3 regions of the Mesorhizobium sp. LNHC221B00 genome follow, and region 2 is predicted to be linked to each of the others. Evidence: riboswitches for the same ligand, from Rfam matches in the RefSeq annotation. Region 2 holds a riboswitch; each other region holds the start of a gene.
The links. Region 2 has a riboswitch for cobalamin ahead of X741_RS145955 (CbtB domain-containing protein). Riboswitches for the same ligand answer to the same signal wherever they lie in the genome.
Positions count from the first base shown of each region.

Region 1 (10,548 bases), on a different contig from region 2:
TGTCGGAACGCGTGCGGACCCGCACCATCAAGCTTGCCGGCCAGCGCGCCACCAAGGACGGCGTCATCGTCATCGAGGCCGGACGCTTCCGCACCCAGGAACAGAACCGCGCCGATGCGCGCGCAAGGCTGACCGCACTGGTCGCCAAGGCCGCCGAGCCGCCACCGCCGCCACGCAAGAAGACGCGGCCCTCGAAAGGCGCGGTGGAACGGCGGCTGAAGAGCAAGGCCGGTCGCGGCACGATCAAGAAGCTGCGCGGCCGGGTAGAGAACGATTAAGCACCGCGAAAGCTGCAGCGAGGCAGCGAAATCGGGCGCCGCGCATCCCAAAGGTTGCGCGGCGTTTTCGATTCTACCAGCGGCGCTTCAATGAAGCCGTGATGCTGCGGCCCTGGCCCATCTAGCAATAGCCGCTGCTGCAGGCTTTCGGGTCGCCGTTTGCGTTCGATAGTGGCATGTTGAGGCGACGAAACATCGCCATGCGAGGCAATCCATGCTCGTCCTGCCCAAGGGCGTCCGCCATATGCCGGCCTATCTGCCGCGCGCTGCCCAGGAGGCGCTGGTCGAGGATGTGAGAAGCATCGTCCAGCAGGCTCCGCTGTTCGTGCCGGCCATGCCGCGCACTGGCAAGGAGATGAGCGTACGGATGACCAATTGCGGGCCGCTCGGCTGGGTCACCGACAAGGAACGAGGCTATCGCTACCAGCCGACGCATCCGGTGACCGGGATGCCGTGGCCACCTATTCCGGATCGTCTGCTCGACCTGTGGCGGCAGGTCTCGGGCTACGGGCATCCGCCGGAAGCCTGCCTGGTCAATTTCTACACGGCCGAAGCGAAGATGGGCCTGCACCAGGACCGCGACGAGGTGGATTTCTCGGCGCCTGTCGTCTCCGTCTCGCTGGGCGACGATTGCCTGTTCAGGGTCGGCCAGACGACGCGTGACGGCGGCACCAAATCCTTCAGGTTGAAGAGCGGCGACGTCGTCGTGCTCGGCGGTGAGGGCCGTCTGGCCTTCCACGGCGTCGACCGCATCTACCCGTCGACCTCGGCATTGCTGAAAAACGGCGGGCGGATCAATTTGACATTGCGGCGGGTGACCAAGCCGGACGAGGGTGCCGCATAAGCCCATACCATGGAGCCATGTGACGGCACGGCGTTCTGTCAGCGCAGCGGCGAAAATGTCGCCGAGATCAGTTGGAACGGCAGCGCGCCATAGGTGGCGACAGTCTCCGCATCGTCCCACCGGCGAAATTGCCGGGAGGGTCGCGCCTCCAGCGTCATGGCCTGCCGTTCGCCGTCAAGCGTCACCTTGCCGCGAAAATGCAGAACCCTTTCTCCACCGGATCGGCTGATGGCCATGGCGCGCAGGCGTGCGACATGGTCGTCATCGGCATTGATCTCCATTTCGATGCGGCGCCGGACCGGTGGCACACTGATCCTGACGGTGATGTCCAGCATCATGTCCCCCGCCGTTCGCGGACAGGGTATGGCCTGGGAGAACGCCGGTGGCGACGATGCATTCAGCGGTTCGGGGCGGCCCGGCTTGCTCCGCCAGGCTTTGGCGGGCGGTTCCTGCCGCAGGCGGCCGCTCTTGCGGCGAAGCCGCAATTGCTTGGCAAGGCCGCGTGACAGCCAGACCAGCCTGCCGAAATCGGTTCGTGGCTTGGCCTGCAGCACGCCGGACCAGCGCGAGGGGCCGGCGCTGTCGGCCATCTCCAGCACACGGGCCAGCACCTTGTCCGGCGCGGTCACGCCAATTTCAAGCGCGAGGTAGGAGAGCGCCACCGCCGCGGCAACGGCAAGGCCGCGCCTGGCCAAGACATCGAGGAACACGTCCCAGTCGACATCGCCGCCGCGAATGGCCACCGCACAATCGACCAGCCAGTCGCTGTGCGTGTGGGCGTCGAGCCCGCCATGCGCGATGGCAAGCGCGATGCGGTCGGCGGGCGACGGCACCAGCACGCCGACGCCGCTGAAAATGGCGGGGTCCGCCCGCCGCCAGATGGCGATGTCGTCTTCATCGCTTTGCTGCGAACCGTCATAGGCAAGCTGGTGCAGGTCGATGTCGCCAAAATTGCCCTTGAAGAAGTTCATCGAGCGCAGCGAGGCCAGTCTTGTCCTCAGATATTGCGGGCTGACGCCGGTGGCGATCTGCCATTCGCGGTCGCGCAGCACGTCGAAGGCTGTTTGCATGTCCTGCGGCCGCACCAGTATGTCGATGTCGTGCGCCACCCGGCCGCGCTGCGCCGCCGCGTCGAGGGCAATTCGGCTGGCGCCCTTGATGAGCATCACCATGCATCCGGCATCCGCCATCGCCTTCAGTGCCGGTTCGGCTTCGCGCATCGCCATCCGCGACTTGGTCCACAGCATCTTCTGCAGGCCGACAAGCCGTGGGAAGGCGGTATGGCCAGCCAATTTCCTGCCGAATCGGTCCGAAATGGCGGCCAGCAGCCGGTGTTCGCGGAAGGAGACGAGATCGATGTCGTTCACGGCCAACCAGTGCATCGCGCATTGGCTGGCCGCCTCCTCGTCATCGAGGAGTGCCGCCTTGAGCAACTGGTCGAGACCCCCGGTCGGCCAGGACCAGCCATAGTCGGGAAACCGGCGGGTGATGCGACGGACAGCCTTGGCCATCAGCCACCACCCGCTCTGCCTTGCGCGCGCCTTTTCATGGCCAGCCTTGCGACTTCGAGATAGCCGCGATCGCGCGCCGGGTCGCGTCCATAAGAGAGGCTGCCGGGCCTGATGCGGCGCAAGGCCAGCACGTCGTCGAGCATGGCAAGGACAAAGCCTGCCTCGCGAACCCGGGCGATCCAGTCGATCATTTCGCCGCGGCCGCCTTGTGGGTCGACAATGGGGCCGACGGCCGTCACCACCTCCTGGCGGATCATCATCGTCGTGCGCGACCAGCCTGCCACGCTGGCCGTCTCGGGCAAATCGGGCCTGTCGCCGCGAAACGTCCGCCAGTGCGCGAAGACGCCCGCTGTTCCGGGATCACGGTCGAGGCAGGCCAGCTGCTTTTCGATCTTGTCCGGCAGCCACAGGTCGTCGGCGTCGAGCGTCGCGACGAACGGGGTCGAGAGTGCGTCAAAACCCCTGGTGGTGGCGCTTCCGGGGCCTGCATTCTCTTGCCGCAGCACCGTCACCGGCAGGTTCATCGCCTCGATCACGGCAACCGTATCGTCGGTCGATCCGTCATCGACCACGACGATGGCTTCCGCCTTGACCGTCTGGGCCAGAACCGAGTTCAGCGCCGCGCCGATGGTTGCGGCCGCGTTGAAAGCCGGAATGACGACGCCATAGCCCGCCATTACAGGAACCGCCACTGCGCGAGATCCTTGAAGTCGAATATGCCCTCGACCCGCCGCAAGCCGGGGTCTGCCTTGCGGCGCTTCATCGACTTGTGGATGGCGCGCATGAACTCGCGAAAGGGCACGTCGGCTTCCTTGGTCATGTTGCCGGGATGACGCCTGTAATAGAGAGCCACCGTATCGGGCATAATGTATTTTGCCTGGCTCTCGAAGATGCGCAACAGATAGTCGGTGTCCTCCGCCTGCCTGAAGTCCTCGTCGAAGCCGCCGGTGCGCTCGATGAGTTCCCGTGCAAAAATCCCGGCTGACAGGTGGATTCCCCGCACGGTGATGGCGTGGCTGTCGGCGGTCGGCTCCAGCGTCTCGCCATCGATCTTGTCGACCAGCGTCATGCGCGAATAGGTCAGGTCGAGGCCAGGATCCTCTTCGAAGCAGGCGATATCCGCCGCGAAGCGCCCTATCGGCGAGATGTCGTCGGAATCGAGAAACGATACCAGCCGCGTCTGCGGCAGCAATTGTTTCAGCCCTGCATTGCGTGCCTTGGTGACCCCGCCATTGGCCTGCTGGAAAAGACGAATGCATGGGGCCTGGTCGACCAATGACCGCACGACGGCCGCCGAGCCGTCGGTCGAACCATCGTCGATGACGATGATGTCGAGATCGACGTTTTCGCGTTGCCTGAGCAGCGAGCGCAGCGCGAGGCCAACGAATTGTTCGCGATTGTGGACCGGCATGATCACGCTCAGCTTCATATGTCGCCCCGGATCATGAATTCGCCGCCCGACATATCACATGAACCGCCAGTCGGCGGAGTCTTTCAGGTCGAAAATGCCGTCGACCGTATGCAGCGAGGGATCCGCCTTGCGCCGCTTCATCGATTTGTGGATCGCACGCATGTACTCGCGAAGCGGTACGCCGGGCTCCCTGGTCATGTTGCCGGGGTGACGTCTGTAGTAGAGCGCAATGGTGTCTGGCATCACGAATCTGGGGCCGCTTTCAAAGACGCGCAGCAGGTAATCTGTATCTTCGGCCTGACGGAATGCCTCGTCAAAGCTGCCGATCCGGTCGATAAGGCTTCTGCTGAATGTTCCTGCCGCCAAGGAAAGCCCTCGGGCGATCTTGCGGCGGCTGCCAGGAGTCGGCTCCAGCATCTCGTCGTCGAGATCTTCAACCATCATCATCAGGGAATAGGTCAGGTCGAGGCTCGGATCGGCTTTGAAATGGACGAGGTCGGCCTTGAAGCGTCCGGATGGCGAGATGTCATCGGAGTCCAGGAACGATACGAATTGCGTCTGTGGCTGCAATTGGCCAAGACCGGTGTTGCGCGCACTTGCCACACCCTGGTGGGCCTGGTGGAAAAGCCGGATGCACGATGCTTCCCGCATGACGGCGCGGACGATGTCCACGGTGCCATCCGTCGACCCGTCATCGACGACGATGACATCGAGCTCGGCATCGTCCCGCTGCCTGAGCAGCGATCGCAAGGCCGCAACGACATAGTGCTCGCGGTTGTAGACGGGCATGATGACGCTCAATCTCACGCGTTGCTCCGCATGATGAAATCCGAAATCGTGCCGGCGATCTCCTGTGGGTGCGTCCCCAGCGAGAGTTGGTAGCATGGCAGCTGCCGGGTGAGGTCGCTGAAAAAGCGAAAGCCGCTCTCGCGCTCGCCAGGCATTTGCGAGATGCCGGACGGCGCCATTGCAATCATTGCCTCCTTGCGCGACACGGGCATGATCGAACTTGCCTCGCCCCCACTGATATGAGGCACCATCAACGCGACGATGTCCAGCCGCGCGGGTATTGCCCGTGCCGCGATGTCATCGATGCGGAACTGGTGCTTGCCTTGCCAGTTGAGCGGACCATAGGATTTCAGCCGATGTTCCAAGCCCAGCCGCTCGAAACCCGCGGGATCCTGTTTGAGCGTGGCAAACAACGGGTGCGCGGTCGGCCCGCCGGCAAGGTCGATCAGCACATAGTCGTCACCGACGCTGTCGAGCCCGTTGAGCAGGCCGGCGACGACCGTTCCCGATTTGCCGGCGCCGCCCGATCCGGCGAGGAGAATGCCCTTGCCGCCGACACCCAGCGTGCCCGCATGGGCCAGCCGCATGCCGCGCGCCGCATATTCCCAATGCAGGAAAGGGCGGAGCGGCGCCCCCGGCTCCCAAGGCGGGAACCTGTCATCGGCGGTCATCAGTTGCACGCCCAGACGGCGATCGGGGTCGTAGAACTGCCAGAAATCCAGGTCGTGGAAATGGTTGCCGCGCAGTCCGGCTTCCGCCAGCCGGCTGGCGAAGGCATGTTGCGTGAAGGGTCCCTGACCCCAACTGGCCGGCGCCGCGATGCCGTCCACGCCGGCATGGGCGACGAAGATACGGCAGGTATCGGCAGCTGCCGCGTTGCTCGAAGCAGCGACAAAGCCGTGAACGACGGCATTCGCCAACGCGCCGGCACTCAGATGCGCGGTCAGCTCCAGATGCGGCAGGCCCACCGTGCGCGTCAGCGGATAATGCGCGGCGCTGCTTTCGGCCTGCGCCAGCACATGACGTGCGTAGTCCGCCAGGTTCTCGAGAGTGACTTTCGGCATGGTTTGCCTGTTCCGACGCCGTCCAGCGACGAGAGTGCCTGATGCGCGCGCCTCAGTTGGCCTGCTTCACCGCGGGCCAACCGAAGGGTTCCTCGACCTCGTGGATGGGGTCAACGACGATGAGATCGGCAAGGTCGTCATGGATATCGACCTTGAGGGGCTCGCTGGCACCCGCAAGCTGAGCCAGCAATTCGCTGGGAACCGGTTTTGCAGCGGCATCGGCCACGGCCGCCAGCAAGCCGAATTCGAGCAATTGTGAAACAAAGCCGTCAATCTCGGCGACACCCAGCGCACCGGTTGCCGTTGCGGCGCCGACCAGTTCGGAGGCAGGCACGCCGGATGACAGCGCATCCCAAAGCCTGCTGCCTGAATCCGAGAAGCCGAAATATTTGCCCGTCGTCAGGTCGAGAACGACGGCTTCGCCGTCGAAGGATTCAAAGACGATGTCCTTGCTCGCTATGGCATAGATGCCGGATTGTCGCATGTTTGCTCCCCGCCGAAGCAGGCCGCGCGGATGATCGCCGGCCCTCACGGTCAACCCTACCGTTGTAGAGGCGTCTAACCATTTGCAGGGTTTTTGGCAAGATGGCCCGCAGGCCCGGCGAGCGCGACCGCAGGCCCTGCCTGCTGGTTACGCCTCGATTTCCAGTGCCGACAGCGGCTTGGAGCAACAGGCCAGGATGAAGCCGTCGTCGATCTCATGATCGAGGATGCCGCCATTGTGGCTCATCTCGACATCGCCGGAGACCTTCTTCACCTTGCAGGTTCCGCACAGGCCGAATTCGCAGGCGGCGGGAATCCGCACGCCCGAAGCGCGCGCCGTCTGCAGCACCGTCTGGCCGGCGACGCATTCGGCGTCGACCTCCGAAAGCGAGAAGCGGATTGGCGTTGCCGCTTCGACCGGAACAACCGTGCCGCCTTCCGCGGGCGCCGCGAACGGCGCCGGGACCTCCTCCACGGCAGGGGCTGCAAAGCTCTCCTGATGGTATTGCGTCATGTCGAAGCCGGAGGCTTCAAGCATGCCGCGCACGGCGCGCATGAAGGGATCGGGGCCGCAGCAGAAGATTTCGCGCTCGCGGAAATCCGGCGCCAGCAATGGCAGCCGGATCGCGTCGATGCGGCCCATATGGCCGTACCAGCCCTCGCGGCTCGACCGCTCCTCGATCATGAAGCCGAGCGACAGGCCGGGCATATGGCCGCCGAGCAGTTCGAGCTCCTTGCGGAAGATGATCTCTTCCGCGCGCCGCGCGCAATTGACGAAGCCGACATCGGTCCACGGCGCGCAGTCGTTCAGCCAGCGCAGCATCGACATCATCGGTGTCACGCCCGAACCGGCCGAGATGAACAGATATTTGGCCGCCGGATGGCTGTGCAGCGAGAAGTCGCCTGCCGGCCCGTAGGCCTTGACGTGCGAGCCGGGCACCAGATGGTCGAACATCCAGCGCGTGCCGATGCTGCCGGCCTGCGCCTTTACCGTCACCGCGATCGAGAATGGCCGCGACGGTGACGATGACAGCGTGTAGGTGCGCATCAGCGGCCCGTCCGAAGTCGGCAGCTCCAGCGTCACGAACTGGCCCGGCTTGTAGCGGAACCAGGTCTGGTTGTCGGACCGGAAGGTGAAGGTCTTCACGTCGGGCGCCTCATCGCTGACGCCGATCACTTCCAGCACCTGGAGCCGGTCGTTCCACGGCGCCATCTGGTCGAGATGGCGATAGAGGCCAAGATCGGTCATCGCATTCATCCTCTGGTCCTTGTTGCCCTGCTCATGTCGTGTTTGGGCGACATGAGCTCACGCAACGCTGCGCAGCGCCGGCTTGCCGTCTTCGGCAAGGCGCGGACCGATGAAGCGGGCGTACCAGTCGACGAACTGGATGACGCCTCCCTCGTGCAACTCCGAATAAGGGCCGGGCTCATAGGCCGGCGACAGGATGCCGAAGGCGTTCTCCTCGACGATGCGGCGGTCCTGGTCGTTGGTCTCGGTCCACACATGGGTGAGTTCGGCGAGATCGTAGTCGACGCCCTCGACCGCATCCTTGTGGACCAGCCATTTGGTCGTCACGGCGGTTTCCGTGGCGCTGATCGGCAGCACGCGGAAGGTCACGGCATGGTCGATGAGGATATGGTTCCATGTCGTCGGGTAGTGATAGTGCATCAAGGTGCCGATGCGGTCGGCCGAGACGTTGTCGGAGAGGTTCTTCCTCACCGCCCGCTTGCCGCTCATCGTGTAGCTGACGGCATCGCGCAGCAGCGGCGCGCGGGTGGCGCGATACTGCCCGGCCGGATCGATGCGGAACTTGCTCGGCAGGCCGGCCGCCTCGCATTTCGCCCAGTGCGCCAGCATCTCCGGATCGCTGTCGGCGCCCTGCACGCCGGTGACGGTCGGTGCTTCCGGGAATGTCTTGCACAGCTCCGGGTGATTGCCCGCGCAATGATAGCACTCGCGGTTGTTTTCCCAGACGAGCTTCCAATTGCCCTTCTCGATGATCGTGCTCTCGAAGGCGATCTTCGCCTCGCCGAGCCGGTGCGGCTTGAGGTAGGGTTCGATCATCGCCCGCATCGGCGCGAAGTCGGCCGGCTCCTTGCCCAGGCAGATGAAGATATAGCCGGCGACGCTTTCGCAGGCGACCGGCTTCAGCCCGAACTGGCTCTTGTCGAAACCCTCGGCCATCTGGCGGGCGAACAGCAGGCGGCCGTCCAGCTCATAGGTCCACTGGTGATAGGGGCAGACCAGTTTGGCGGCCATGCCCTTGTCGGTGTTGCAGACGCGGCTGCCGCGGTGGCGGCAGGAATTGTGGAAGGCGTTTATCTTGCCCTGCTGATCGCGCACCAGCACGACCGGATAGTCGCCGATCTGCACGGTGATGAAGCTGCCTGGCTTGGGCAGCTCGCAATCATGGCCGATGAACAGCCAATCGCGATACCAGATCAGCTCCATGTCGAGCTTGAAGTAGTCCGGATCGGTGTAAAAGGGCTGTTCCAGCGAAAAGCCCTGTCTGCGGCTGTTCAAGAGCCTCAGCATGTCGTTGCGAGCATCCATGTCCTGTCCTCATATCCAAGGACTGAACTGGTGGTGATGGAGGAAGGATCGGACGCAGGCCGGCGCCAGCCGGGAATGCATCATCCGCCCCTTGACCGCCCACCGCGATCAGTCGAGTTCTAGCAATCTCGGGCTGGTTTCCGGGCTCTGGAGTCGTCCTTGCGGACCATCGCGACACCTTCCCAGGCTTTCGCCCAGTGGTCTCCCGTTGCGACTTGAACTCCACCACCGTTGCGGGGGCAGCGCCGGATTCTGACCGGCTTCCCAATTCTCCACTCCGTCGTCACGAAGCGGCACCTGATTTGGCGTGATCTAATCACGGCACGCATCGCGGCGTCGGCATGAAAACGACATCGCATCCATGCGGCGCGACACGCATGCAAGATCGTCCCTACAAGGATCGCGACCGTTGAAACCGGCTCGTCGCCAGCACCCCAACGTTGTTTTTCGATCCTTGGCCGGAGCCAAAAAAAGGTTAACAGTTTCGAAAAGTGACTATTAGCGAAACCTAAAATCGAACCGAACGGTTCGTTTCTGTTGACGGTGCGTGCAGGACGTTGTGAACGCTGGGCCTCCGACACAGTTGGTGATAGCTCCCTTGATCCTTCTAACTGATTGATAAAAAAAGCAAAAAAATTGATGTGGAAGCCGGTGGTACAATTTCAAGTGGTGGATTCATGGTCCACGCGGAACAACTTCGTGATTGGAAACGGCCATCTGGCTTTCCCAAATCGGGGCTGTCCGAACGACGCGATTTCATCCCAAGACACGCCGCTAGACGGACGGAAAAATACTGGAGTACCCAAAATGAAAAAGATTGTTCTCACTGCCGCCGCCCTTCTGGCCATTTCCGGCAGCGCCTTCGCTGGTAGCGACCATTATAGTTCGGACCATTACGGCTCGAATGCGACCCCTGCAGCCACTGCCGTCGACAGCTCGTACACCGCTTCGGTCAAGAAGTCGGAACCGGCTGCTCAGACGCCTGTCCAGGGTGCCGACCACAACCTTTTCGGTAACCGCTAACAGGCGACCGCCGGTTGACGGCTGCTTGCCCGCCGTCCTGGCGAACTCAAAAACCCATCAAAATTCAGGAGACTTGAAATGAAGAAGATCATTCTTGCTGCCGCCGCCGTTCTGGCCATTTCCGGCAGCGCTCTCGCCGGCAGCGACAACTATGGCGCCAACCAGCCTGCCGTGACTTCGACCGACAATTCGTACACGGCTTCGACCAAGAAGTCGGAACCGGCTGACCAGAAGCCTGTCGTCGGCGCCGACCACAACCTCTTCGGCAACAACTAAAGCCGACCCGGCAATGGCGGGTTTGCCCGCCATGCCGTGGAATTCGAGACTTCAGGAGACTTGAAATGAAGAAGATCATCCTTGCTGCCGCTGCCGTCCAGGCCGTTTTCGGCAGCGCTTTTGCCGGCAGTGACAACTATGACTCCAATGGCGCCAACCAGCCTGCCGTGACTTCGACCGACAATTCGTACACGGCTTCGACCAAGAAGTCGGAGCCGGCTGACCAGAAGCCTGTCGTCGGCGCCGACCGCAACCTCTTCGGCAACAACTAATAGCCGACCCGGCAGCGGCGGGTTTGCCCGCCGCTGCCTTCAG
Region 1 covers NZ_AYWR01000001.1:312,040-322,587, reverse strand. The annotation lists gene arfB (alternative ribosome rescue aminoacyl-tRNA hydrolase ArfB) at 1-278, shown strand, start outside; gene X741_RS164715 (alpha-ketoglutarate-dependent dioxygenase AlkB) at 493-1,122, shown strand; gene X741_RS164720 (nucleotidyltransferase family protein) at 1,161-2,633, opposite strand; gene X741_RS164725 (glycosyltransferase family A protein) at 2,633-3,325, opposite strand; gene X741_RS164730 (glycosyltransferase family A protein) at 3,310-4,062, opposite strand; gene X741_RS164735 (glycosyltransferase) at 4,099-4,851, opposite strand; gene X741_RS164740 (hypothetical protein) at 4,848-5,897, opposite strand; gene X741_RS164745 (PqqD family protein) at 5,950-6,381, opposite strand; gene X741_RS164750 (hybrid-cluster NAD(P)-dependent oxidoreductase) at 6,529-7,629, opposite strand; gene X741_RS164755 (aromatic ring-hydroxylating dioxygenase subunit alpha) at 7,687-8,934, opposite strand; cobalamin riboswitch at 9,048-9,250, opposite strand; gene X741_RS164760 (DUF680 domain-containing protein) at 9,742-9,957, shown strand; gene X741_RS164765 (DUF680 domain-containing protein) at 10,036-10,233, shown strand; gene X741_RS164770 (DUF680 domain-containing protein) at 10,299-10,505, shown strand.
Region 1: it holds a riboswitch for cobalamin, as region 2 does, so the genes downstream of both, X741_RS164755 (aromatic ring-hydroxylating dioxygenase subunit alpha) here and X741_RS145955 (CbtB domain-containing protein) in region 2, are expected to answer to the same signal.

Region 2 (10,548 bases):
TTGCGGAAGGCGATCAGCCCAAGACCGATCGCCGTGGCCGCCACCGTCGAGACCCACCAAATCTGGCGCGGCAGCAACTCGGCCGCCGGCATCGCCGGCAGTTCCGGCGGCAGGCCGAGGCCAGGTGCCAGCGTGAACACGGCAAACCCTGCCAGGCCCCAGAACACACCCTGGCGCCAATTGCCGATGCCGCCCGCGAATTCCGAGACCGCGACCAGGACCAGCGCGAAGCCGATGCCGGTGACGATGTTGGCAAGCACGCTGAAGCCGAAACGCTCGAAACCATCGGCCGGCGCCCAGCCTTCGTCTTCCGCCGGAGCGGCGGCTTCGGCCGGCGCCGGCGCGGCGGAGCTCATGGCATGCCCCGCCGGTGCGGCGGTGCTCATGGCATTGGTATCCGCGGCAATGGGCGCGGCCTGGTCATGATGGTGGCCGCCACCGGCCTGCTCGTAGACTTCGGCCTTGAGGATAAGCGGCACGGTGGCATAGGCCTGCATGCAGGCGAGAACGACGCCGGCCACAAGCCCTGCGATCGCCGCGATGAACACGACGTTGCGAAACAGGTTCATGATGTCAAATCCTCGTCAGTGGCAGGGAAACCCCATCGAATGACGATAGTCGTGGGCGGCATTGTGGACCGCATCGATATGCGAGAAGCCGACAAAGCCGACGACGAAGATGCCGAGCAGCGCGGCTAGCGCGAGCTGCATGAAGCGCGACTGCGAGGAGACCGAGGCGCCGAGGGAGACGGAAGCAGTATTCATGTCTTGTCCTTTCACCCTCCACCCGAGGGCATCGAAGTCAGTTTCCTGTCGCCGGCAGGTCTCCTGGCTCGCGGATCAGCGCCCTTCTCCACCTTCCCGAAGAAAAATCTTCAGTGGCATATGGAGAGGACTACCGCACACAGTTGCGGGGGCAGCCACGGCATTGGGCAACAATTGAGCCCGCACCGCATTCCCTCTTGGCTCCAAAACGGAACCGACGACAGCGTGACTATACGGAAAATCACGACACGCGGCAAACCAAATTCCGCCGGCAACCAGCGCGATTGCGCCATGCCGGCGGCATCGGCCGTTCTCGGCACTACAATTGACAATTATCCCGGCCGGGTGTCGGCTGGCCACTTCACAGGAAGCCAGCCATGCAGCCCCCAGCCCTGCAGCCCAATGCCAGCGAACGCGATCGCTACAACGGCCTGACCCGGGCTGAAGCGACGTTGCCGTCATCGGACTATTGGGACGGCGAGAGCTATCAGCGCGACCTCGATGCGATCTGGTATCGAAGCTGGCTGCTCGTCTGCCGGGAAGCCGATCTCGCCCAACCGCTGGCTTTCCGCACCTTCCGCGTCGGCACGCAGGAAATCGTCGTGCTGCGCGACGAGACCGGCGAACTGCGCGCCTTCCACAACACCTGCCGGCATCGCGGCTCGCAGCTGTGCCAGGAAAGCGAAGGCCGGCTGAAGGCGCGGCTGATCACTTGCCCCTATCATGCCTGGTCCTATTCGCTGCGCGGCGACCTCGTGCGCGTGCCGTCGAAATCGCTGCCCGAAGGCTTCGACAAGGCCGACCATCCGCTCTATCGCGTCGCGCTCTCGGTGTGGCGCGGCTTCGTGTTCGTCAATTTGCAGGAGGGCGCGAATTTGCAGGAGGGCGCGGCCGGCTCGGCGCAGGCCTCATTCGATCCCGCCTGCGGCGATCTCGGCAATTGGCCGCTGGAAACGCTGGTATCAGGCCATGTGCTGCGCAAGGTGATGAACTGCAACTGGAAGATTTTTTGGGAAAACTTCAACGAGTGCCTGCACTGCCCCGGCGTTCACAAGGATCTGTCGCGGCTGGTGCCGATCTATGGCCGCGGCCTGATGAGCCGGCATGATGACCCCGAATGGGTGCGCCACGCCGACAATGACGCGCCGGAATTTTCCGGTGGCCTGCGCGTCGGCGCGGAAACCTGGTCGCGCGACGGCAAGACCCATGCACCGGTCTTCGCAGGCTTGACGCCGGCCGAGCGCGCCGCCGGCCAGACCTACGCCACCAGCCTGCCCTCGATGTTCGTCGTCGGTCACGTCGACTATGTCCGGACCGTGCGGCTGGTGCCGCTCGGTCCCGAACAGACCGGTCTTGTCGCGGAATGGCTGTTCGCGCCCGGAGCGCTCGGCGACCCGTCGGCCGACATCGACAACATAGTCGCCTTCGGCACGCAGGTGCTGGAGGAGGACGCGGCGATCTGCGAGGTCAACCAGAAAGGGCTGCGCTCCATGCGCCACAAAGCCGGCGTGCTGATGCCCGAGGAATATGATCTGCACCGCTTCCACAAATGGGTGCGCGAGCGCCACACGGCGCTTTCGCCGTGACCGTCACAGTGACTTCGGCAGATAACGCCAGGTCACGAAGCCGCAAACCGCGGCCAGCAAGCTCAGCGTGACGAACACCGAGCCGAGCCCGAAGAAGATCAGCACCACGGAATAGACCAGCGGCGGCGTCAGCTCGGAAAAATCGAGATAGGTGCGGTAGACCGCCGCCATCTGCGCCCTTTCGTAGGAGCGTACCGAGCGCATGAAGGCGGTCGAGCCCAATGCATCCAGCGCAATCGTGAAGAACGCGCCGCCAAGCAGGAAAGCGCCGGTCAGCAGCGGCGCCGTCGCTCCCACTGTGCCCGCGGCCAGCAGCATTGCCGACATGGCGAAATAGGCAAACGTCATGGTGCGCCGGCCGCCAAAACGTTTTCCGGCCTTGCCCCAGAAGATGGCCATGAACAACAGCGCGTTGCCGGCTGAGACCAGCAGACCGCCGGTCAGTTCGCCTTCGCCGGTGATCACCATGAACAGCGGGCCGTACACGAAGAAGGTCGTCCAGAAGCAGGAGCGTCCGAAGGCAATCAGCCACGCTAGCCTCAGCCTCGGCTGCGCGACGAAGCGGCCGATATTGGCGAGCGGATTGACCGGTCGTGTCTTGCCCGGCTGGATCGACTGGTTGTCACCAAGCCGATAGAACCAGAACAGCGCCAGCAAGGCCACGGCGAACGCCGCCACCGCGCCATGCGCGGCATAGATGCCGAAATGCGCGTAGAGGAAAATGCCGAGCGTCGGCCCGCCGGTCCAGGCAAACATCGACCACGCCATGCGCAGCGATTCGGCCTGCATGAAGTCTGTCTTGCGGATGTGGTCCATGATGTAGAGGTTGAGCGTGATCGACAGCGCGCTGGCGCCCATCACCCGGCACAGCATCCCCGCTACTTGTCCGGCAAGCGTGTGGGTGACGAAGAACAGCGAGCCGATGGCGAGCAGGCAGGCCCCTGCGGTGTGGACCCAGCGCCGCGCAAAGCGGCGGATCAGCATCGGCATGAACAGGGTCACCGACAGGCCAAGCAGCGCCACGATGGTGTAGAGGATGGAGACCATCTGCTCGTTGTGCAGTATTTCATAGGCCTGGATCGGAATGACGCTGGACACCGTGGCGCGCGCAAAGGATTCGACTGCGTAGAGCGAGGCGAAGGTGCGCGCGTCCGCGGCCTTGAGGGCCGGGAGCCAGATCGGATGGCGCACATGGGTCGACATTGCTTCCCCAAAGCAGAATCACCCGTCAAATCTGCCTTGGCCGTTTCCGGGCCATTAAGAGGAAACCGACGCGCAGGCGGCGAAAAGCGAGTTGGTCAAAGCCTTTCCGGCGCTGGCCCAAAGCGGCATCCGACATGGCCTGCGCCCACGCGGCGCCGTGCCGAGGAACCCGGTCTTCTTCTGTCCCGGCCAACCGTGATAGTCCTCAAGGCGGGGCTGAATCAGATCGCGAGACCATGACCATCGACACGCCGACCGCACCCGTCCAGAATCAGCCAAAACGCATCGTCGCCATCGACATCCTGCGCGGCATCGCGCTGCTCGCCATGGCGAGCTACCACTTCACCTGGGATCTGGAGTTCTTCGGCTACACCGACCCCGGCCTCACAGCCTTCGGCTGGTGGAAGATCTACGCCCGCTGCATCGCTTCGACCTTCCTGTTCCTGGTCGGCGTCAGCCTGTACCTTGCCCATGGCCGGCAAATCCGCTGGAACGGCTTCTGGAAGCGGTTCGCCATGGTTGCCGGCGCCGCGGTCGCCATCTCGATCGTCACCCGCATCGCGACGCCGGACGGCTTCATCTTTTTCGGCATCCTGCACGAGATCGCGCTCGCCAGCCTGCTCGGCCTCGCCTTCCTGCGCCTGCCGGCGTTGCTGACCCTGCTTGTGGCGGCACTGGTTATTGCGGCGCCGGTTTATCAGCGCTTCGAGGCCCTGGATCATCCCTGGCTGTGGTGGATAGGCCTGTCGGCGATCAATCCTCGTTCCAACGACTATGTGCCGCTGTTTCCATGGTTCGGCGCGGTGCTTGTCGGCATCGGTGTCGCGAAACTTGCCTCCGCTTCCGGCATGCGGGCGCGCCTGGCAAGCCTGACGGCCGGCCGCTGGGCCAATCCGCTGGTCTTCATCGGCCGACACAGCCTCGCCTTCTACCTGATCCACCAGCCGCTGCTGATCGGTTGCGTCTGGCTGTTCTCGCAGGTGATGCCAGCCAAGGTCGAAACCCCGCAGGTCAATTTCCTGAAGACCTGCCAGATCTCGTGCGAGCAGTCGCGCGACGCCAAGTTCTGTTCGAGCTATTGTAGCTGCATGCTCGACACGCTGGAGGGCGAATCCTCGCTTGATCGGCTCTACAACAACGATCAGACTGCGCAATGGAAGGCACATCTGGGCGATCTGGCCGGCACCTGCACGGCCCAGACCGACGACAAGATGACCGAGGGGGGACAGCAATGACCGACAGCCAGCCGAAGCCAGGAGGGATACCGTGGCCGCCGGTGATTTACACCGCCGCCATCGCCATCAGCATCATTCTCGGCATGCTCTATCCCCTGCCCTGGATCGGCGACCTCCTGGGCGACATCCTGTTCGCCGCCGGCTGGGTGGCGCTGTTCGGCGTCGCGGCACTCTGGTTCACGGCGATCCGCACGATGGTCCGGGCCAAGACGACGCTCAATCCCAACGCGATGCCCGACCATCTCGTCACGTCAGGCCCCTTCGGCATCACCCGCAACCCGATGTATCTGGCCAACACGCTGCTGTTGATCGGCGTCGCCTTCGTCACGGGCATCGTCTGGTTTCTGCCGCTGGCGTTCATCGCGGCCTTCGCCACCCAGAAGCTCGCCATCGAGGGCGAGGAAAAGGTGCTGGCGGCAAAGTTCGGCAAGAAATACCGGGATTACGCAAAGAGAGTGCGGCGCTGGATCTGAGCCGGGGCCTGTATTCCGCGGCGCAGAGATTTTGACAGCTCTTGGCCGATGAGGCGGCATACCTCGGCGATTGGCCGAACGCCTATCCCGTCCTCATCCACGGGCGGAGCAAGGAGCGCAGCGACGCAGCGCAGACCCGAGGATGACGAAGTTCGAAACGCTCCGGCCAATCACGAACGTTTGTCGCTCAAACGCGCGATAGAATCTGGCCCCTCAGGTATTGACCCCAAGTTCCACCAGCCGCTCCACACAGGACTCCTCGGCCTGGTCGAGTTCGGCCAGCGTCTCCTCGAGATCGCGGCGCTTTTGCCGGAGATCCTCGCGCTTTTCCTCGATCCGCTTGATCATCAGCTTGAGTTGCCCGACCTCGCCTGGCGGCTCCTTGTACATCTGGATGATTTCGCGGATCTCGTTGATCGAGAAGCCGAGCCGTTTTCCCCGCATGATCTGCCGGATGAGGTGGCGGTCGGAGGGACGAAACAGCCGCGTGCGGCCACGCCGCACCGGCTGCACCAGCCCCTCATCTTCATAGAAGCGCAGTGTCCGCGTCGACACGTCGAATTCGCGGGTCAGTTCGGTGATCGAATAATATTCCCGCATCGTCACTCCCACACGCCGGAAACCCTGGCGAACGCCATGCGTCGCCTCGTCCGAATCAAACCCTTGCCGCGCCGGAATCGACACGGCACCCCGCGCGAGCCTCGCATGGCATTTACGTAAAAGTCAATTGAGCTCGATCACCGGACCCCGAACCACCAAGTGGCAAGGCCGAGGAAGGCAAAAAAACCAACGACATCGGTGACGGTGGTGACGAAGACCGCCGACGCCACCGCCGGATCGATCTTGAATCGGTCGAGCAGCAGCGGGATCAGGATGCCGGCGAGTGCGGCGACGAACATGTTGATGATCATCGCCGCCGCGATGATGCCGCCCAGATTGACATCGTGGAACCAGGCGGCCGCGACGATGCCGATCAGGATGGCGAAAACGATGCCGTTGATGAAGCCCACCCCCATTTCGCGGCGGATGATGCGGCCGGCATTGTAGATGTCGAGGTCCCTGGTCGCTAGTGCCCGCACGGTGACGGTCATGGTCTGTGAACCGGCGTTGCCACCCATGCCGGCCACGATCGGCATCAACACGGCAAGCGCCACGATCCGCTCGATCGTGTGATCGAACAGGCCGATCACCGAAGCCGCCAGGAATGCGGTCAGGAGGTTGACCAGCAGCCAGGGAACGCGCGAGCGCGAGGTCGAAAGGATGCTGTCGGAAAGCTCTTCGTCGCCGACGCCGCCCATGCGCAGCAGATCTTCCTCGGCTTCCTGCTGGATGACGTCGACGACATCGTCGATGGTCAAAACGCCGACCAGCCGCTCGTTCTCGTCGACGACGGCGGCCGAAAGCAAATCGTATTGCTCGAATTCCCGCGCCGCCTCCTCCTGGTCCATGGTGGCCGGGATGGCGTGGCGCGTCTCGTGCATCACCTCCTCGACCTTGACCGTGCGCTTGGTGCGCAGGATCTGGTCGAGATCGATGGCGCCGAGCAGCTTGAAGCTCGGATCGATGACGAAGATCTGGCTGAAGCGGTCGGGAAGGTTCTTGTCCTCGCGCATGTAGTCGATGGTCTGACCGATGGTCCAGAACGGTGGCACCGCGACGAACTCGGTCTGCATGCGCCGCCCGGCGGTCTCCTCCGGATAGTCGAGCGAGCGGCGCAGCCTGATCCGCTCGGTGAACGGCAGCTGCGACAGGATCTCGTCCTGGTCTTCCTTCTCGAGGTCTTCGAGAATGTAGACCGCGTCATCGGAATCGAGTTCCTGCACCGCCTGCGCGATCTGCGCATTGGGCAGCTGATCGACGATCTCCATGCGAATCGCCTCGTCGACCTCGGTCAGCGCGGAAAAGTCGAAATCGGCGCCCAGGAGCTCGACCAGGGTCCGCCGCTGCTCGGGATGCAGCGCCTCGATTAGGTCGCCGAGTTCCGACTGGTGCAGGTGGTCGACTTCATGCTTGAGGGTCGGCGTATCGCGGTCGGCGATCGCGGCCCCGATGTGGGCAAGGAAGGACGAAAGCACCGCGCCGTCCTCGCCATAGATGTCGGCGTGGATGTCGTCAGCCGCCTTGGCGGAGGTCGTCTGCTTGTCCTCCATCAGCGCCTCCCGCCATCCCGAAATATTCTGTCTCAGGTCTAGAGCATCGAACCTTAAAGCGAAAACCGGTTTCGCGGAAATCCGTTGCATCTCGCTTGAAGACGCGATTCGATTTCGAGAACTTATCGTCCTAAGGCACGGAATATCAAACGAAACGCTTGCTCCGCGCCACCTGGCGAGCACATCGCCGATGCCTGACCTGGCAATGCCTTTCCCATCAAAACCAGCGAATCCCGGCTTCTGACGGCGCGACAGCCGATGTCGCTGGGGAAAGAGCACCCCGGCGCGATTGCGGCAGAATTGTCATGATACGGATCCGGGCCTGAAGCCTGGCCTCCGAGTTGCGGCACGATCAGCCCAGGACAAAAACCGCCCTTGAACAGCAAACCCGGGAAAACGAGCAAGGCAGTTGGCGACCGGCGCGTTCGCGTGGTCGTCGCCGAACGCAATCCGCTCGTCATATCGGCCCTGCGCGAAATGCTGGAATGCGACGGACGCTTCGAACTCCTGGCATCGGTGCAGAGCGGCAAGCATTTCCTGGAACTGGCGACGGCACGCGAATTCGACGTCGCCGTCATCGGCTGGAAGCTCGCCGACATGGACGGCGCCGATGTCCTGGCCGAAATCCAGGCCAGCAAGCTCCCCGTGCGCATCGCCGTGTTTTCAAACGACCATGACATCGGCATCCTGAAGCAGTGCGTGCGGCTCGGGGCCCAGGGCTACTGCTTCCAGTTCGACGATCCGCATATTATCTTCGAGACGATCCTGGCGGTCGCGCATGGACGCATCTGCATCCCCTACATCGACATCAACAAGGTCAACGACACGCCCCTGGCGCAGCTCACGGTCCGTGAGCGCGAGCTGCTGGCGGTGCTTTCCGACGGCTGGACCAATCTGCAGATCGCGACACGGACCGGCATTTCCGAGAACACGGTAAAGTACCACCTCAAGAATCTCTACGACAAGCTCGACGTCCGCAATCGGGCGATGGCCGTCGCGCTCTATTCACGCGAGAGGCGCACCCAGAAGCAGCCTTTCGGCTAAGGCAAGCGGGTAGGCCAACCGGGTAGGCCCACCCCACCCGCGCGCGGCGAGATGTTACCCGCCAAGGTGTTGTCGGCATTGGCCGTCGAAACGAAACTCCCCATCACCGCTTTGCTGGATCAGGAGGAGTTCGCACCATGGCCGGTTTCACCCATCTTTTCATTCCCGGGCCGACCAACATCCCCGAACAGGTCCGGCAGGCGATGAACCTGCCGATGGAGGACATGCGCGCCGCATCCTTCCCCGATCTCACCTTGCCGCTGTTCGAGGATATCAAACGCGTCTTCAAGAACGAGACCGGCCGCGTCTTCATCTACCCGTCCTCCGGCACCGGCGCCTGGGAAGCGGCGATGACCAATGTGCTCAGCCCCGGCGACCGCGTGCTGATGTCGCGCTTCGGCCAGTTCTCGCATCTGTGGGTCGACATGGCCGAGCTGCTGGGTTTCGAGGTCGACGTCATCGACTGCGAATGGGGAACCGGCGTCCCGCTCGAACTCTATGCGGAGAGGCTGAAGGCCGACAAGACGCACCGCATCAAGGCCGTCTTCTGCACGCAGAACGAGACGGCGACCGGCGTCACCAGCGACGTCGCCGGCTGCCGCGCCGCGCTCGATGAGGCAAACCACCCTGCCCTGCTCTTCGTCGATGGCGTGTCGTCGATCGGCTCGATCGACTTCCGTCAGGAAGAATGGGGCGTCGACTGCGCCGTCAGCGGCTCGCAGAAGGGTTTCATGCTGCCCGCCGGCCTCGGCTTCCTGTCGGTGAGCAAGAAGGCGCTTGTCGCATCGAGAACTGCGGCCCACCAACGCTGCTTCTTCTCCTTCGAGGACATGATCCGCGCCAACGACGCCGGCTATTTCCCCTACACGCCGGCAACGCAGCTGCTGCGCGGCCTGCGCGCCTCGCTCGACCTGATCGCCGAGGAAGGGCTGGACAACATCTTCGCCCGTCACCATCGCCTTGCCGAAGGCGTGCGCAAGGCGGTTGACGCCTGGGGCCTGAAACTCTGCGCCAAAGCGCCGAAGTGGCATTCCGATACAGTCAGCGCCATCCTGGTGCCGGAAGGCATCGACAGCGGCGACGTCGTCAAGCGTGCCTACCAGACCTACCGGACCTCGCTCGGCGGCGGTCTCAACAAGGTGTTCGGCAAGGTCTTCCGCATCGGCCATCTCGGCTGGCTGAACGAGGTGATGGTGCTGGCCTCGCTGTCGGCGGCCGAAATGGCATTGCTCGATTGCGGCGTGCGGCTGGCGCCCGGCTCCGGCGTCGGCGCCGCCATCCAGCATTTTCGCGCCTCGGCCGCGGTGCCGGTCGCCGAAGCGGCGTGAGAGGGAGCCGACGATGAGCCACACCATCAACCATTTGAAGAAACTCAGGCTGCAGCGCAGCGAGCTGGCGGTTCCCGGCTCCAGCCCGGAGATGATCGACAAGGCGGCCAACAGCGCCGCCGACTTCGTCTTCCTCGACATCGAGGACGCGGTCGCGCCGCCCGACAAGGAGCGCGCCCGCAGGAACATCATCCAGGCGCTTAACGACATCGACTGGCGCGCCAAGGGTAAGACCGTCTCGGTGCGCATCAACGGGCTGGATACCCACTACATGTACCGCGACGTGGTCGATGTGATGGAACAGTCCGGCGACCGGTTGGATACCATTTTGGTGCCGAAGGTCGGCGTGCCGGCCGACCTCTACATGGTCGAGGCCATGGTCAACCAGATCGAGATGGCCAAGGGCTTCAAGACCCGCGTCGGCCTCGAAGCGCTGATCGAGACCGCGCTCGGCATGGCCAATGTCGAGGCGATTGCCGCGACGCCAGGACGGCTGGAAGCCATGCATTTCGGCGTCGCCGACTATGCGGCGAGCTGCAAGGCACGCACCGTCAACATCGGCGGCCTCAACCCCGACTATCCCGGCGACCAGTGGCATTTCGCGCTGTCGCGGATGACGGTCGCCTGCCGCGCCTATGGGCTGCGCGCCATCGACGGGCCGTTCGGCGATTTCTCCGATCCCGAAGGCTACATCGCCGGCGCGAAGCGCGCTGCGGCACTCGGGATCGAAGGCAAATGGGCGATCCATCCCTCGCAGATCGCACT
Region 2 covers NZ_AYWR01000016.1:100,346-110,893, reverse strand. The annotation lists gene X741_RS145950 (CbtA family protein) at 1-569, opposite strand, end outside; gene X741_RS145955 (CbtB domain-containing protein) at 585-764, opposite strand; cobalamin riboswitch at 800-998, opposite strand; gene X741_RS145960 (aromatic ring-hydroxylating dioxygenase subunit alpha) at 1,157-2,350, shown strand; gene X741_RS145965 (MFS transporter) at 2,354-3,553, opposite strand; gene X741_RS145970 (DUF1624 domain-containing protein) at 3,790-4,788, shown strand; gene X741_RS145975 (isoprenylcysteine carboxylmethyltransferase family protein) at 4,785-5,261, shown strand; gene X741_RS145980 (MerR family DNA-binding transcriptional regulator) at 5,475-5,861, opposite strand; gene mgtE (magnesium transporter) at 5,999-7,411, opposite strand; gene X741_RS145990 (response regulator transcription factor) at 7,787-8,455, shown strand; gene X741_RS145995 (aminotransferase class V-fold PLP-dependent enzyme) at 8,593-9,783, shown strand; gene X741_RS146000 (CoA ester lyase) at 9,797-10,548, shown strand, end outside.

Region 3 (10,548 bases), on a different contig from region 2:
AGATCCAGGCCTATGCCGGCCGCATCGTCATCCGGCAAGACGGCGTTGTCGTCGCCGAACATGCCCGCTCCTTCGGGCGCGGCGACACGGGGGTCAGTTTTGGAAACGATGACGTAATTGCTGCCGTCGCTCCTTTGAACGAAGATTCGGCTGACGGCAAAAGCCGCCGACCATTGAGATCGAGGAGCCGCAGTGAAGCAATATGTCGGACTGGATGTGTCGCAGAGGGAGACAAGCGTCTGCGTGGTCGACGATAGTGGAAAGACGGTGTTCCAGGGAAAGGCAAAGTCCGATCCAGGAGCCTTGACGGAGCTGCTGCATAAACGTGCGCCTCACGCCGAGCGCATCGGATTTGAGACTGGTGCCATGTCCAGCTGGCTCTGGCACGAGCTGAAAAGGGTCGGACTGCCGGTCGTCTGCCTTGATGCTCGGCATGCAAAGGCAGCGCTTTCAGTCCGAATGAACAAGAGCGATGAGAACGATGCCCGCGGCCTGTCCCCGGCATCGGCGTGGTGACTGCGCTCACTTTCCGCCACACGATCGACGATCCCTCGCGCTTTCGCTCGGCCGCCAATGTGGGTGCCTATCTCGGCCTAACGCCGCGACGAAAGCAGTCCGGTGAAACGGATATCAATGGCCGCGTCTCACGCTGGGGCGATCGGCTGTTGCGAACCTACCTGTACGAGGCGGCCAGCGTGCTCCTGCACCGGACGAAGAAATGGTCCACCCTGAAAGCCTGGGGGATGCGTCTGTCAAGACGGATCGGTTTGAAGAAGGCAAATGTGGCGGTCGCACGGAAGATTGCCGTTCTCCTTCATTGCATTTGGGTTGACGGCACCAGCTTTGAGTGGGGTAACGAAAAGATGGCTTAGTCGACTCCACCCCAAACGAGTTCTCGGGCCGCTATCAACGCGGAACTCGTGATGTCCCCGCCGGGACGGTGGTTGCGGCGACCTCGGTCAAACGGCTGACAGCAGTTTACCTGCATCTCGTTGGAAACGTTGAGGCGCCCGACCCGAACATCATCATGAGGCATTCGACCTCGGAAAGGACCATGACCCCGGCGATGGCAGTGCGAGATCCGGATTGACAACTACCCGCAATTAAAGGGCCGTTTGACACCTACCGCACCGCGAAATCGGTTGGGGCTCATCCTGCACACTTTCCGCAGCCTCGGTGTTGGCTCGGCGCTCGCGGATCACCAGCGTCCTTTGAGCGGTAGCGCTTTTCAGGTTGAGGTTAAAGTCCTCCGATTGTTGTGGCTCCGCACGGCCTCCATTAGTTGGACAATGGGGGCAGCGGTGCAGCGGCGGCAAATGGACGACTCACTGTTTCACAATGTTAGACAAGCGTAAAAGCGCGATGACATAACCACATAAACATTTCGTTATGCGCCATTGACAAGAGAAGGGATTGCTGTGATTGTCTGGCGTGTCGTGGTTCTCGCGTGCGGCGCTGCCGCAGCGGAGCTAAGAGGGAAGCCGGTGCGATGCCGGCGCTGCCCCCGCAACTGTTAGCGGCGAGCCAACCCCACTCATGTCACTGAGGCGAATACCCTCGGGAAGACGGGTAGAGGCTATGACCCCGCGAGCCAGGAGACCTGCCACGACGAATTACGTCCACGGGCGGGGTGTCTCGGTGGCCGCTGCAACCCGGGCGTGCCGGGCCTGCTAGCGCCTTCCTTGTCACCGACGCCCCCAACCATCGGGGTATGACATGACTGTCTCTCAGCAAATTCCTGTAGCAACGCTCGGCGTGCCGCGCTTCGGTCGTCGGCGAGAACTGAAATTCGCCCTTGAAAGCTACTGGTCCGGAAAATCGTCCGCTGGCGACCTTCTTGGAACGTCGAAGGCACTCCGTGCCGCTAGCTGGGAGGAGCAGCGCGATCGCGGCGTGTCGAAAATACCGTCAAACGACTTCTCGCTTTACGACCATGTGCTCGACACCGCAGCTATGGTCGGCGCCATTCCCTCCCGTTACGGCTGGAATAGCGGCGAGGTCCCACTTGACATCTACTTCGCAATGGCGCGCGGCAACCAGGGTCAGACGGAGGATTGTGCACACGCTGGTCACCAGGAGGCGGCTCATGGGCCCGGTGTAACCGCGATGGAAATGACCAAGTGGTTTGACACAAACTACCACTACATTGTGCCGGAACTGGATGATGATCAGACGTTCGCCCTCTCGTCGACGAGACCCGTCGATTACTTCCTCGAGGCCAAAGCTCTCGGCATTCACACACGCCCAGTCATCCTTGGACCCATCACCTTCCTCAAGCTGGCGAAATCGCCTGCCGAAGGGTTCGATCCTATCGCGCTCCTACCGCGGCTGCTGCCTGTTTACGAGCAACTCCTGCAGAGGCTGAAGCTGTCGGGAGCCGACTGGGTGCAGATCGATGAGCCAGCGCTTGTCCTCGATCTGAACTCCAACGAACGAGCTGCGTTCGAGTTCGCCTATGGCCAGCTGTCGAAAGCCGCGCCCGAGCTGAAGATCATGCTGGCTACATATTTCGGGCATCTGGGAGACAATCTCGAAACCGCGGTTTCTCTGCCCCTGGCCGGGCTGCATATTGATCTCGTGCGCGCTCCCGAGCAGCTGGAAACGGTGGGTCGGCTCGCTCCGAAGGATCTGGTGCTCTCGCTTGGCTTGATCGACGGCCGCAACGTCTGGCGTGCGAACCTGCCCGCCATTCTCGACCGCATCAAACCGATCGTCGCCGGCTGGCCCTTGGACCGCGTCGAGATCGCGCCTTCTTGCTCGATGCTGCATGTGCCGATCGACCTGCGCATGGAGACGGAACTCGACGCCGACATCAGCTCGTGGCTCGCCTTCGCGGCCCAGAAGACTGACGAATTGGTGTTGCTGGCCCGGGCCCTGTCCCAAGGCAGAGATGCGGTGGCTGGCGCGTTGAAAGCGTCTGCCGAGGCTGCCGCCACGCGCGTGACATCCACGAGGATCCATGACCCGCTTGTTCAGGGGCGGATCGCTAGCATTGACGACAGCGCGAAGCGACGAGAGAGCGCTTTTGCCGAGCGCTCCAGAGTCCAAGCCGGCTCACTCGGGCTGCCGCCGTTCCCGACGACGACCATCGGGTCCTTCCCGCAGACGCCGCAGGTACGCAAGGCGCGGGCCGCTCATGCGAAGGGCCAGCTGAGCTATGTCGACTACGAGACGTTCCTGAGGAAGGAGATCGAGGCTGCAATTCGCTGGCAGGAAGAGATCGGGCTGGACGTGCTGGTGCACGGTGAATTCGAGCGAAACGACATGGTACAGCATTTCGGCGAGCAGCTGTCTGGCTTCGCCTTCACCCAGCATGCCTGGGTACAAAGCTATGGGTCGCGCTACGTGCGTCCCCCCATCATTTTCGGCGACGTATCGAGGCGCAATCCGATGACAGTGCGCTGGTGGCAATTCGCGCAGTCGCTTACGGAAAAGCCCGTGAAGGGAATGCTCACAGGCCCAGTCACCATTCTCAACTGGTCTTTTGTTCGCGACGACGTACCCCGCTCCGAAGCCTGCCGCCAGATCGCGCTCGCCATCCGCGACGAAGCGACGGATCTCGAAAGATCCGGCGCAAGGATGGTCCAGATCGATGAGGCCGCGTTTCGCGAAGGATTGCCACTGCGCCAATCTGACTGGAAAGTCTATCTCGACTGGGCTGTCGAATGCTTCCGGATCGCTTCAACGGGTGTAAAGGACGCGACTCAAATTCATACCCACATGTGCTATTCGGAGTTCAACGAGATCATTCACGCGATCGCTGGAATGGATGCGGATGTCATTTCGATTGAGACGTCGCGCTCGAAGATGGAACTTTTGGACGCCTTCACGAACTCCAAATATCCGAACGAAATCGGTCCCGGCGTCTATGATATTCACTCACCACGCGTCCCGGAAGTCGGCGAGATTTCGGACTTAGTCATGCTTGCCCGCGAGCGACTGTCCGATGGCCAACTGTGGATAAACCCGGACTGTGGCCTCAAAACACGCAAATGGGAGGAGGTCCGCCCTGCCCTCATGAACATGGTCGCTGCAGCACGCGCGCTCCGGCAGAAAGTGCAGGCGTGAGGCTTCTCTTCCTCACAGTGTGGGGAGTTGCCGGCTGGCGGATGTCGGCCGGGAATATGCCAAACCGATCACACTCTTGGAAATAAGCCACACGGCGAAAATGTGCAATTTTCCTTCGGCACGTGTCCTCATCCCGCAGAAATATAAATGTGACACTACGCTATAGTATTGGTCCTTGGGAACATACCGGCCCCGCGCCTCGAACAAATCGTACACACGTCGTTTGTAACCGCCCGGTTGTTACCGCGGAGATTTCGCTTTGATGCGAGCGATGAGTTCCTGGTCATCGACGAAGGCTTCGAGGAAGTCACTCCATTCGTCAGCGGTGCGGCGCGCATGGGTAAGCATTTGCTCCAGCTCTTCCATTCCGTCGCGGGTGAGCGAAGTTATTGCCTCGTCCGGTCCGGTGTAGACGCTGATGATGCTGCCGTAGCTCAGGTTGTCATCATTGCTGACGATCGCCTGAAGGAGTTCGGCATCTTCATCGAGCAATTTGGCGACGTAGTCGATGCTGAACACATGGGTCACCGTTGCCATCAGGCAGCCTCGGCGGAGATGGCGGTGACAGGTGACCAATTCCAGGGAAGCAACTCGTCGAGGCGATTGATCTTGTGATCTTGGATGCGGTCGAGCACGTCTGCGAGATATGCCTGCGGATCGATGCCGTTCATCTTGGCCGTCTCGATGATTGTCATGGCGCGAGCCAGGGTCTCCGCGCCGGTGTCGGCGCCGGCAAATAGCCAGTTTTTTCTTCCGATTCCAATCGGGCGCAGGGCTCGCTCGGCGGCATTGTTGTCCATGGCGACGCGGCCGTCTTCGAGGAACAGGCACAATGATGGCCAGCGGCTCAGGCCATAACGGAAGGCTTTTGCCAAATCGCTCTTGCCCGGAATGCGGGTCAGTTGCGTTTCGATCCAGACACGGAATGCCCCGATCTTTGGTTTGCTATGCTTCTGACGTGCGGCAAGGCGGGCATCGGCAGGCTGACCCGCAATGCCGTGCTCGATGTCATAAAGCGCACCGATACGGTCGAGAGCCTCGCATGCGATCTCGGATTTGTTCGAGGTCCAGATATCATGGAAGTCGCGTCGCCAATGCGCCCAGCATGCCGCTTCTCGGAAGCGGGATTTTCCATCGGCTCCAGGCTCATAAAGCTTGCCGTAGCCTTTGTAGCCGTCAGCTTGGAGGATGCCGCTTGTCTGCCTCAGATGGCGGAGGACGTGGTCTTCCTTCCAGTCCGGAGCAAAGTAGTAGACCGCGCCAGGCGGAGCGCCGCCCGCCCATGGGCGTTGATCGCGGACATATGTCCAGATCCTGCCTTTCTTTACGCCTTTCCCCAGCCCTTTGTCCTGCATGGAGCGATCCAGCACCCGGATCGGGGTATCGTCGGCATGAAGAAGGTCGCTGGCCATGATCACGGTTCCGATCCGCTCGATCAGGGGCTGAAGCACCTGCATGGCGCGACCGCACCAATCGACCAACGTACTGTCGGGGATGTCGGCACCCATGCGGGCGAAGATTTCGTTCAGGCGATACAATGGCAGGTGATCGTCGAACTTCGAGACCAGGATGTAAGCCAGAAGGCAGGCTCCCGCCATGCTGCCTGGTATCGGACGGCTGGGCGCGGGCAACTGCACCATCTTTTCGCAGCAGCGGCAGGATTTCTTCAACCGAGCGACCTCGATGACCTTCATCTGCGCGGCGATCATGTCGAGGATTTCGCTTGTGTCTTCGCCCACAAGACGTAGTTCACCGCCACAGGCGGGGCAGCAGGCGCCGGGATCGAGCTCCCTGCGCTCGCGAACTGCCTTGTGCGACACGCGCGGACGCCGGCGCGTGATCCTTTCGGGCGCGTTCGTCATAGGCGCGAGAGACGCTGCCTCGTCGGCCTCATTGATTGGCCCGGCATTGCTCTCCGCCGCGGCGATCAAAAGATCCTCCAGCGCCAGTTCCAGCTGCTGGATTTCCCGCTCGACTTTTTCCGAAGACTTGCCGAAGACCTGTTTCTTCAGCCGGGCAATGCGCAGCCGCAAGGCCTGGATCAACTGGTCATGCGCCTGCAACGTCGCCGACATCTTCGCATTTTCCGCCTGCAAGGCGGCGATCATCGCCTTCAGAAAGGCAGGATCGTCTGGAAGATTTTCGGCGACATTCGGCATGCACCTGACTACCATAAGTCAGGACGAGTAGCCATAAAAACCATTAGATTCAGAGAGATAAATCACCCGACACGCGCCGGCGGCGCACCCCAATTGGGGCGTCGCCAGTCAATTCCTTCCCACAACATCGCCATTTGCGCTGACGTCAGCCGGGCCGTCCCGTCGGCCGCCGACGGCCACGGAAAGCGGCCCTTCTGCAAGACCTTGTAATAAAGACAGAACCCCTGGCCATCAAAATAAAGAAGCTTCAAACGGTCGCCACGCCTTCCCCGAAAGGCGAAGACCGCGCCTCCCGTCGGCTTCTGGCGCAACACATCCTGCGTCAGTGCAGCCAAACCCTCGATCCCTTTGCGCATGTCCGTGAACCCGCAGGCAAGGTACACCCGAACCCCAGTTCCCGGTCCGATCATGCTATCTCAACCGCCTGGATAAGCCGAGTCAGAGTGGCGGTATCGATCTCTCTGTCAAAGCGCAGGTTGCGCCCACAGCATAGTTGCAATTCGACCAGCGCTGACAATCTGTCGGTGCCTTTGCCCATACAGAGTTCGCTCCGCGCCACGGGCATGTCCACGGGAAGGAACATGGGACCCGCCGACGGCAACAGGAGCCCCTTCCTCCTCAGCTCTCGCCGCCAGGTGTAAATCTGCTGCCGTGTCACATCATGCCGCTCGGCAACCTCAGTCACAGTCGCCCCGTCAATTCCAACCGACATGACGATGTCGAGCTTCTTCTTATCACCCCAGCGACGACGCCGTTCAGCACCAAGAATCTCGACACGCATCGCAAACCTCGCACAAGACACGTCGCAAACGACGTCGTTAAACACGTGTCATAGGACATCACGACGATGTCAGGCAGGCGGTGACAATCGGGCGGTTACCGTCGTTTCTCAAAGTAGACTGCTTGGCGCGTTCGCTCAGGCGGCGACAATATATGATGCTGCGCGTCTGTCCGCTTCCCCAGTTGATTCGCGCAGACTACGGGCGAGGTGGCAGGTTTCGGGTATTGCTAGCGTCCCGCCAATTCGGAAATGGACCTCGCGATTCGTCCGTCCAAGTAAGAGTCGCATCATTGTCGATTGCCACGTCCGCAGCCAGCTGGCCCTTTATTTTCCTGAGATCTGCGTTACAGGCCGGGGCGTTGTCGCCGTTTCGGAGGGTAAGATGGGATAGGCGACCTCGGGTGCCTCTCCGGTCAGCGAGTTGAGGAAGGCAACAAGCAGGTCTACTTCTTCGTCCGCCAGTACTACGCCAAGCTGGGTGGTCCCCATAATAGCGACGGCCTGTTTCAGATCCCAAACCTTGCCCGAATGAAAGTATGGCGCGGTGAGTGCAACGTTGCGCAGCGGCGCCACGCGGAAAACATAGTAGTCATCGGCTGCATTGGTGACCGCAAATCGGCCCTTGTCTTTTTCCGGCAGGACCACGGCGCTGGGCTGTTCCACGAGGCCGAATGGGAAATAGGCTTGCCCACCAACGTTGATGCCGGCATGGCAGGACGAGCAGCCTTTGTCCATGAAAAGCGCCAGGCCCTGTTTCTGTTCGGAAGTCATGGCAACCTCATCACCATTCAGGAAGCTGTCGAACGGGGCCGGTGTGACCAGTGTCGCCTCGAAGGCTTCGATTGCCTTGGCGAAGTTGTCGAAGGTGACCCGATCGGCTTCAGCCGGAAAAGCTGCATCGAACCACTCGACATATTGCGGCATGGACTTGAGCGTGGCGATGACTTGGTCCGGTGTATTGGCCATTTCGATGCCGGCTTGGACCGGTCCCTTCGCCTGAGCCTTCAGGTCTGCGGCACGACCATCCCAGAACTGAGCGATGTTGAAGACAGCGTTCAGTACAGTCGGCGCGTTGCGCTGTCCCTTCTGCCAACCATGGCCGATCGAGGTTTCGTGATTGTCGTCGCCGCCGGTGGCCAGGTTGTGGCACGAGTTGCACGACACGACGCCTGACGCCGAGACGCGTGGATCGAAGAACAGTGCCTTCCCGAGAGCAATCTTTTCCGGGGTGATCGGGTTGTTGGCGACTGTCGGCGTGGTGGATGGCAAAGCCCTGAAGGTGGCCAATGCCGTATCTCTGAGGTCGGTGGGGATCGAATCCGCAGCAAAGGCGGCGGGTGCCAGCAAGGTGACAGCCATCGTTCTGAATAGGATTTTCATAAATGGTCTTCCTGCGTCGTGCACGCAGCCACTATGCGATCTGCGGCTCATGAACGCCCTGAGCTAGATCAGCTGAGGGAGAGGACCGGGGTCTGACACCTGTTTTCGCGGCTGAGCTGGGACCCTCTTGGAAGTGATCGCTCTTCTCCATTGGACTTCAGGGGGAAGGAGTACCCCTGCTCGGCGCCGTTTGTATGCATCAAAGCACGCCCTGGTGGCGGCTTCGTAGATTCGGTCACTGCGATCCTCCCGCCATCGTTGAGAAAGTCGATAGCATCCGCAAGACTGGCAATCTCTTGCACGATGTGCGCTGCACGCCTTGCGAAAAGTGAGCTTCTGAAACCTCAGGGTTCATTCGTTCCTCCTGACCTGCTGATTGCGTGAATCGGCCTTATTGGCACCCGCCGACTGCACATTGTGATGTCACCAGCGATGGCGGTTTCAATACCTAAGCAGCGACGGTCTATGCGATAGTATAGATGTCCTATCGGAATAGCCGGTCCGCCTTGTCGATCGTCACACCGGCATATAGCTCCGCTTCTACGAACATCCCATCACGCGAGGAAAGACATGGCCATCACGCGAGGAAAGACATGGCCAACACGCGCAGTATCGCCAATCTAGCCCTTGTGCCGGCGCGACGCTTGAGCAGGTCCACCGGCTGTAACTGCCTCACACCTTGATCCACAGATCCTAGCAGATAACCACGTTGTGGTCATCATTTGACGGACGCGGGGCATTGGCCCATAAGCGAGCCACCGCAAACTGTGCGGTTGCCAATGCGTAATGAAGTGAATTGGAATGATCTTCGGTTGCGAAACACGCACGTCCGACGCAGCTTGCGTTGACAGAGGCGGTTTTACGCGCAATAGCACTTCCGCCGGCCTATTTTTGTGGAGTTCAATTGTGGTTCGGCCAACGGCGCGGGGCGCCGGACCGGCGCCGGTAAACCTCATTAAAGAGAGAGAGACCCTGCATGGAAGAATTCTTACCGCGCATCGCCACTGGTGCCGGCATCGGCCCGGCTCTCGCAGAGAAGGGCGTTGGATTAATGCTGGGTTTCCTGCAAAGCCACGCGGCCGACGGTCCCGTTGCGCGCATGATCGAGGCCATTCCGGGAGCTTCGGAATTAGTAGCGAAGTATCGTGGCGACGACCCAGAGGGTGGCGGCCTTATGGGGCTCGGCCAGCAATTGATGAGTGAGGGTCTCAGCATGGCAAAGATCGCCGGCCTCGCCAACGAGACGATCGCCTGCGCCAAGGAACATGCCGGCGACGAACTCGTGGACGAGGTCCTCAATTCCGTTCCTGGCCTTCCCCAGTTCGTCTGATCAGCGGCAGCCGGGGTCGTATGACCTCGTGCGCCCGTGCAGCCCCTCTGCGCAGCAGGCATTCTCCGCCGAGCGTTCCGTACGCCATCCCGATCTCGCCAGACCACCAACCGCCGGGCACGCGAAGCGAGCGTTGGAGTACTTCATTCGTCCATTGCAAAATCGACTTCAGGCGAATCGATGTGTATAATTTCCGGCGGTAAGGGTTTATCCTGAACGCTTTCGATGAAGCCCGCGAGATAAGCAAACGTATTGTATTTCTCGAGGACCAACCGCTTCGCCTCTCTTATTGCGCCGCGACGTTCCTTCCAGAGGTCCGAGTCGATGATTTCTTGAATTTTTGGGATTACGTTCTTGTCCTCTGGGTCAATCAGAACCATAGAGTCCGAAGGGAAGAACCTCGTGATTGCCGGGCTGCCGTAATAGATCGGCATTGTTTCAGCAACGAAGCAGTCCATAAGCTTCTCTGTAAAATAGTAATCAGCACGAGTATTCTCGAACGCTATACTGTAACGGTAAGGTGCGAGTGCGTTCCATTTATCCCCAATCAGCCGAAAACCTCGGCCGAACAGGTCAAAATCGAGCTCCTTTCTCAGCCGCTCCAGAAACGCCAGCCGATATCGATGTCCTTTAAGCAGGGCGATGTCACTGGTAATCCATGAGAGCCGAAGCGGCTTATCCACGACTTCGCTGACCAGAAGTTGGTCATATGTCTTGTTTACAGACCAAGACCGAGTGATAGGTGGAGACAAAACGAATCGGCGCGCTGCATTCTGCCGAGCAGCCAGCTCTGCGTCACACGTCAGGACGATAGTATTTTTCCCCTGCCC
Region 3 covers NZ_AYWR01000011.1:301,092-311,639, reverse strand. The annotation lists partial or broken gene X741_RS01000000166785 (IS21 family transposase) at 1-83, shown strand, start outside; partial or broken gene X741_RS01000000166780 (transposase) at 193-872, shown strand; cobalamin riboswitch at 1,421-1,623, shown strand; gene metE (5-methyltetrahydropteroyltriglutamate--homocysteine S-methyltransferase) at 1,717-4,068, shown strand; gene X741_RS150895 (hypothetical protein) at 4,309-4,605, opposite strand; gene X741_RS150900 (IS66 family transposase) at 4,605-6,227, opposite strand; gene tnpB (IS66 family insertion sequence element accessory protein TnpB) at 6,290-6,637, opposite strand; gene X741_RS150910 (transposase) at 6,634-7,008, opposite strand; gene X741_RS150915 (cytochrome-c peroxidase) at 7,333-8,388, opposite strand; gene X741_RS150920 (hypothetical protein) at 9,365-9,718, shown strand; gene X741_RS1000000168545 (glycosyltransferase family 10) at 9,862-10,548, opposite strand, start outside.
Region 3: it holds a riboswitch for cobalamin, as region 2 does, so the genes downstream of both, metE (5-methyltetrahydropteroyltriglutamate--homocysteine S-methyltransferase) here and X741_RS145955 (CbtB domain-containing protein) in region 2, are expected to answer to the same signal.